One region of the Pseudomonas sp. S2_C11 genome, then DNA from elsewhere that is predicted to be linked to it. Evidence: riboswitches for the same ligand, from Rfam matches in the RefSeq annotation. Region 1 holds a riboswitch; each other region holds the start of a gene.

Region 1 (2,256 bases):
ATGACTTTCTTCATCACCCAGCCACGAATGCCTTTGCTGTCATCGGGCTTGGGCGGCGCATTGGTCTCCGCCACCAGCACATCGCCGTTGGGCAGCACGTAGAGCCAGCGCGGGTGATCAAGGCCTTCGGCAAACGCGGCGACCTGGGTGCCGGCCGCTGCGGTCGGTTTCGCGCCTTCCGGCCAGCCCACCGCCGGGGCGATGTTGACTGTCGGGATCAGCGTCTTGTTCGGTTCGGGCAGTTTCGGTGACGGGCCGGTGCCGTCGGAGACTTGCAGGCTGGAGGTTTCACCGCAGGCGGCGAGCCCGCCAGCGACGGCGATGATAAGAGCGAGTTGGGCCTTGCGCATTGCTGATCTTCCCTATGAATGCATTCCTAAACATAGAGGAGGGCGCAGGCCCGATGGTTCAACTGCTCAACCGCGGGCTTCCTTGAACAGCATGGCGATGCCCGGATGATAGTTGCCCGCGTCGCTGTGCAATTTGCGATAGGCGTAGGGGAAATACCAGGCCACGGCGCAGGTGTGTTCCTTTTGCAGGTCGTCTACCATGTCCTGCAATTCTTCGGGGCTGGCGCTGTGCTGAGGTTTTTGCGGAGCAACAAAGAGGCAGCCGAGCTTGAGATCGCTGGCGTAACTGATGCGCTTGGCATCGGCGGTGACGTCGAGCAGTGCCTGGGTCAGGTTGAGGTTGTTGACCCGTGGCCAGCGTTGCGTGGCCTGAATGAACGCGCGGTCTTCGGCGCCGGCAATCAGCAGGTCGGCGCGAGCATTGCGTTCGCCTTCTTCGTTCTGTTTGCGCGTGGCCGTGTCGTTCAGCGTGACCATTTCAGCCATCCACGCCGCTGCCGAGAGCAGGCCGAGATTGGCTTTCTCGTCGTGCCAATATGGCGTTTCGTTGTCGCCGCGTACGGTGTTGTAGCGATCGATACAGTCAAACCAGCGTTCCAGCACCGGGCGCAGAAATTCCAGGCGCGGGTTGCTGATGATCATGCCTTGCATCGTCGTCATCCTTATTGTTGTAGTGGGCTTTTCGGGAAAAGCATGGCTCTTTGATATCACTTGTCGCAGTCTGGCACAAGATTGCCGCTGCACAATGGATCAACGGCAGTTATTCGCGCGCAAAGCGCCTCTTCAATTGACGCTCCACCCCCAACCCTCTAACCTTCGCCGCTTGTTTCAGGTGCTCTGTGGCCCAGCGTCGACAGAGTGAAACAGGGAAGCCGGTGAGGGTGGTCTTCGAGCGAAGCCACGACGATCCCGGCGCTGCCCCCGCAACGGTAAATGAGTGAAAACTGCGCCTTGAGCCACTGCCTCGAAAGAAGCGGGAAGGCGCGCAGTCCGGCGAAACGCCGCTCATGAGCCCGGAGACCGGCCTGATCCATCTCAGCGGCATCACGGTGGGCGATGCCAGGCTTTTTGCCGTCTATTCTTTTGCCTGCCCGCCGTTATCCAGCCTCAACGGAGAGCTCCCCCATGACTGATTCCCCCGAGCGTGACGAACGCCATCTGGCGCGCATGCAGCGCAAGAAGGCCGTGATCGACGAACGCATTGCCAACTCGCCCGACGAATGTGGCCTGGTGCTGGTGCTGACCGGCAACGGCAAAGGCAAGAGCAGCTCGGCATTCGGCATGCTCGCCCGCGCGATGGGCCACGGCATGCAGTGCGGCGTGGTGCAGTTCATCAAGGGCCGCAACAGCACTGGCGAAGAATTGTTTTTCCGCCGCTTCCCCGAGCAGGTGCGTTTCCACGTCATGGGCGAAGGCTTCACCTGGGAAACCCAGGATCGTCAGCGCGACATCGCCGCTGCGACCGCCGCTTGGGAAGTCTCGCGCGAATTGTTGCGCGACCCTTCGATCGGTCTGGTGGTGCTCGATGAATTGAACATCGCCCTCAAGCACGGCTACCTCGATCTCGATCAGGTGCTCAGCGATCTGCAAGCGCGCCCGCCGATGCAGCACGTGGTTGTCACCGGGCGCGGCGCCAAGCCGGAAATGATCGAGATGGGCGACACGGTCACCGAGATGGGCATGCTCAAGCACGCCTTTCAGGCCGGGATCAAAGCGCAGAAAGGCGTCGAACTTTGAAGCAACCACGTCACTGCCCGGCGGTGTTGATCGCCGCGCCGGCCTCCGGTCAGGGCAAGACCACCGTCACCGCCGCACTCGCCCGTTTGCATCGCAACCAAGGGCGCAAGGTGCGCGTGTTCAAATGCGGTCCGGACTTTCTCGACCCGATGATCCTCGAGCGCGCGAG
Region 2 (2,256 bases), 1.6 Mb from region 1:
CTTTCAATGGCGTACCCGATGGAATCCCGTGGCACACCACATCGTTGACCGACGCGCAGACGGTTTTCGGAAAGCCGTGATAACCGACATTGGCTGGCACCGCCTTCTGCACATTGACGATGTAATCGTTGCACAGTCGATCCAGCTCATCGGTGGTCACGCCAGCCTTCACATGCGGCACCAGCATTGCCAGCACTTCAGCGGCGAGTTTGCCGGCGGCGCGGGATTTTTCGATGTCGGCCGGGGTGTTGATCTTGATCTGGTTTCTCATGCGCTGACGGCTTCCTGAGTCAGTTGTTGCAGATCCAGCCCACCATTCTGTTCGGCGCGGATCAGCAGGCGGCAAATGGCGCTGTGGTCGAGATTGGGATGCAGCTCGGCGAGCATGCCGATGCGCATCCAGTGCTCGGCCTGCGCGTTGATCGAGCGGCTGAGGGCGTTGCTGGAGATACGCAGGTTCTCGTGCATGTCCTCTGAGATTTTTACGATGCCCATATATGAATCCGATACGATGTGTATATGGAACGTATATTAGCCAAGCTTACCCTCGGATTGCAAACGCTTCGCCACGCAAACACGCACCCGTGTAGGAGCTGCCGAAGGCTGCGATCTTTTGATCTTGCCCGTTAAAGACCAGATCAAAAGATCGCAGCCTTTGGCAGCTCCTACCAAAGCAGATTCGGCTCCCCATCAGCGGCCTGATCGACTACCATGCCCGCGCCGGTTTCCACACGGAATTAATAGGGAATCCGAGGTGCTCCACGCATCAATCGGAACTGCCCCCGCAACTGTAGGTGCCGAGCCTGCTCCTCGACTGCCACTGGGTGAATCCCGGGAAGGCCGGAGCGTGGCAATGACGCATCAGTCAGGAGACCTGCCGGCACAGCGACTGACTAACCGGCGGGGTGTCCGGGAAGGACATCGTGCCGTGCGCATTTTCCCCGTGCCGGCCTTGCGCAGTTTCCACGACCGCGCCCGAGGTGTGTTTCCAACCGTACCCGCCCGCTCCCGTACGGTTCCCTTGGAGACTGCCCCATGCTGCTGCCCCGCGTTGCCACCCTGCTCACCACTCTGAATCTTTGCCCCCTGGCGCAAGCGGCGCCGACTGCGTATCCGCTGACCGTCGAAAACTGTGGCAGCAGCCTGACCTTTCAGCACGCGCCTGCGCGCACGGTTACCATCGGCCAGGCCGGCACGGAAATGCTCTATGCCTTGGGCCTGGGCGACAAAGTCGTCGGCACTTCGCTGTGGTTCAACGATGTGCTGGGCACATACAAAGCACAGAACGACAGGATCGAGCGCCTCGCCGACAACGAGCCGAGTTTCGAAGCGGTGATCGCCAAACGCCCGGAGCTGGTTGCCGTCGAGCTGGAATGGATGGTCGGCCCGCAAGGCGCGGTCGGCACCCGCGAGCAGTTTCATGAACTGAAGATTCCGACCTATCTGCTGCCCTCCGATTGCGAAGCCAAGGACAACCTCGTTGGTTCGGACGGGACGCGGCTGGCACCGTTTCGCATCGACAGCATCTACAAAAGCGTGAGCCAACTGGCGGCGATTTTCGACGTGCAGGCGCGTGGCGAGCAGCTCAATGAGCAGCTCAAAGCCAGCCTCGCGCAGTCGATCGCCACCGCGAAAAAGCAGCAGCGCAAAGACGTCAGCGCCCTGGTGTGGTTCTCCAGCGCCGAGATGGACATCGAGCCTTTCGTGGCCGGGCACAAAGGCGTTCCCGATTTCATGCTCAGCACCCTCGGCGTGCGCAACGTCGTCGAGTCGGATGAAGAATGGCCAACCGTCGGCTGGGAAACCATCGCCAAGGCCAACCCGACGTTTCTGGTGATCGCGCGCATGGATCGTCGGCGTTTCCCGGCGGACGACTATCAGAAGAAACTCGCCTTCCTGCGCAGTGATCCGGTGACGCGCAACATGGATGCGGTCAAGCACAACCGCATCATCATCCTTGACGCCATGGCCATGCAGGCCAGCCTGCGCACCTTCGACGGCCTCGAACAACTGGCCAGCGCCATCAACGGCTACGACCTGTCGCCATGAGCAGACGCCTGATCCGTTTGCTGCTGGTGCTGTTGACGCTGTCGGTCGCGCTGATCGGCGGCGTGGCCATTGGCGAGACTTCGATCGAGCCGAGCGTGGTGTTGCAGGTGCTGGCGAACAAGCTGTGGGGCGCCGGTTATGTGCTCGACCCGATCGACGAAGGCATTGTCTGGAACTATCGCCTGACCCGCGCGCTGGTCGCGGCGG
Region 3 (2,256 bases), 950 kb from region 1:
TTTGTCCGAGGTCGGCAATGTTGTCATCCGAGACGAATCCGCCGGGCTGGGTCCTGAGCAGGTGCATGGCTTAAACGCTGAGCGCAGCGCGCAATTGCGCTTCGAGTTGTGCCGCATCAAGCTCCTGACCGATCAGCACCAGACGCGTGACGCGCGCTTCTTCGGCGCCCCACTGACGGTCGAAATGCTTATCGAAACGCGTGCCCACGCCCTGGATCAACAGGCGCATCGGCTTGTTCGGAATCGCCGCGAAGCCTTTGACCCGCAGGATGCCGTGCTGCACCACCAGTTGCGTCAGCGCGTCGAGCAGCAAGCTTTCGTCGGCTTGCGGCAATTCGATGGAGATCGAATCGAAGGCGTCGTGATCGTGGTCGTCGTCATCACCGTCGTGATGGTGATCGTGGTGACTGTGGCGGCTGTCGATATGCTCCTCAGAGCCGGCGCCGAGGCCGATCAGCACGTCCAGCGGCAGGCGGCCATTGCTGGCTTCGATGATTTTTACCGCTGGCGGCAGCTCTTCGGCGACTTCAGCACGCACGCGAGCCAGATCTTCCGCGCTGGTCTGGTCGGCTTTGTTGAGGATGACCAGGTCAGCACTGGCCAGTTGATCGGCGAACAACTCGTGCAGCGGCGACTCGTGATCAAGGTTCGGATCGAGTTTGCGCTGGGCATCGACCTGATCCGGGAACGCGGCGAAGGTGCCAGCAGCGACGGCCGGGCTGTCGACCACGGTGATGACTGCATCGACGGTGCAGGCACTGCGAATTTCCGGCCACTGGAAGGCTTGCACCAACGGCTTGGGCAGAGCCAGGCCGGAGGTTTCGATGAGAATGTGATCAAGGTCACCGCGACGGGCGACCAGTTCGCGCATCACCGGGAAGAATTCTTCCTGCACCGTGCAGCAAAGGCAGCCGTTGGCCAGCTCATAAACGCGGCCGCTGGCCTCTTCTTCGGTGCAGCCGATGGTGCATTGCTTGAGGATTTCACCGTCGATGCCCAGCTCGCCAAACTCGTTGACGATCACCGCGATGCGCCGGCCCTGAGCGTTATCGAGCATGTGCCGCAGCAGCGTGGTTTTGCCCGAACCGAGGAAACCGGTGACGATGGTGACGGGGAGTTTGGCCAGTGTTTTCATCGGTATGCCCTTTGGCAAGCGGCGGGCATACGGGACGAGAACCGGCAGCGCGCATGCACGCCGGAAGCATTCGCCACCGGATCACCCCGCCCGGTTGTAGTGAGAATCTGTGACGAGGCAGGTCTCCTGGCTGACGGCGTTCAGGCGTTGGGCCTGGCGTCCATTGCGCCTTCCCGCTGGCTCATCGGTTGAGCTGGCAGTGGCGTGGCAACGAACATCACCGTTCACAGTTGCGGGGGCAGCCGCGGCTTTGACCGCGTTCCCTTCTTAGCTTCGGCGAGTGCCGAAGAACCTCGAAAGCGCAAGGCTACGCATGGGTCCGTCGTGGGTCAATGGTCGGTGAGTCTGAAACTGGGGGTATATCCGTTGCTGCGGTAACGGCTTCTTATGGTTTCGCTCTTACAGCGAGTCCCTTTTTCAAACGCCAAAAAGGAACCAAAAGGCTTTGCCCCGGCGTACGGCCCGCTCGCTGGGGCTCGGGGTACCTTCGTTACGGGACCGATCCGGGCGCAGCGGCTACGGTTTGCTTCGCTGCACCTCCTTCCGCTGTGTACGACTGCGTCGTACGGTCGCTGCGCTCCCACCCCCGGATCGATCCCGTAACGAAGCCTGCCGAAGGGGCAAAAGATCAAAAGCCAGAGCAAAAGCAAAGGCAAAGGCAAAAGCAAAAGATCGCAGCCTTCGGCAGCTCCTACAGTTGGATCGCGCACCAGCTCAAGAACAGGTCGGCTGTCAGGCCGCCTTCGCGAGCAGGCTCGCTCCCACAAAAGCAAAAGCAAAGCAGCGCAGCTGCCCGCGGCGAAGCCGCCCCACTCAACAATGAGCGTTAGCTCGGGTGCTCTTGATCTTGATCCACCGGCGACGTCGGAAGGCTGAGTGGAGGGATTGATCCGGGCGTGGGAGCGCAGCGACCGTACGACGCAGTCGTACACAGCGAGTGTAGGTGCAGCGAAGCAAACCGGAGCCGCTGCGCCAGGATCAGTCCCGGAGCGAAGGAACCCGAGCCTGCGAGGGCCGAACGTAGGAGCAAGCCTTTTTGGGTGCTTTTTCGGCGTTTGGAAAAAGTGCCTCGCCGTAAGGGCGAAACCGTAATCAGCAACACCCGCAGCAACGGATATACA

The links. Region 1 has a riboswitch for cobalamin ahead of cobO (cob(I)yrinic acid a,c-diamide adenosyltransferase). Riboswitches for the same ligand answer to the same signal wherever they lie in the genome.
Region 2: another riboswitch for cobalamin. It lies ahead of AB4N48_RS09130 (ABC transporter substrate-binding protein); the one in region 1 lies ahead of cobO (cob(I)yrinic acid a,c-diamide adenosyltransferase).
Region 3: another riboswitch for cobalamin. It lies ahead of cobW (cobalamin biosynthesis protein CobW); the one in region 1 lies ahead of cobO (cob(I)yrinic acid a,c-diamide adenosyltransferase).

The regions. Positions count from the first base shown of each region.
Region 1 covers NZ_CP162765.1:3,611,322-3,613,577, reverse strand. Annotated here, with positions in the region: gene AB4N48_RS16305 (PQQ-dependent sugar dehydrogenase) at 1-350, opposite strand, end outside; gene AB4N48_RS16300 (hypothetical protein) at 417-1,001, opposite strand; cobalamin riboswitch at 1,164-1,393, shown strand; gene cobO (cob(I)yrinic acid a,c-diamide adenosyltransferase) at 1,476-2,087, shown strand; gene AB4N48_RS16290 (cobyrinate a,c-diamide synthase) at 2,084-2,256, shown strand, end outside.
Region 2 covers NZ_CP162765.1:1,974,740-1,976,995, reverse strand. Annotated here, with positions in the region: gene map (type I methionyl aminopeptidase) at 1-271, opposite strand, end outside; gene AB4N48_RS09135 (ParD-like family protein) at 268-495, opposite strand; cobalamin riboswitch at 705-896, shown strand; gene AB4N48_RS09130 (ABC transporter substrate-binding protein) at 1,036-2,049, shown strand; gene AB4N48_RS09125 (FecCD family ABC transporter permease) at 2,046-2,256, shown strand, end outside.
Region 3 covers NZ_CP162765.1:2,659,273-2,661,528, forward strand. Annotated here, with positions in the region: gene cobN (cobaltochelatase subunit CobN) at 1-67, opposite strand, end outside; gene cobW (cobalamin biosynthesis protein CobW) at 71-1,135, opposite strand; cobalamin riboswitch at 1,235-1,446, opposite strand.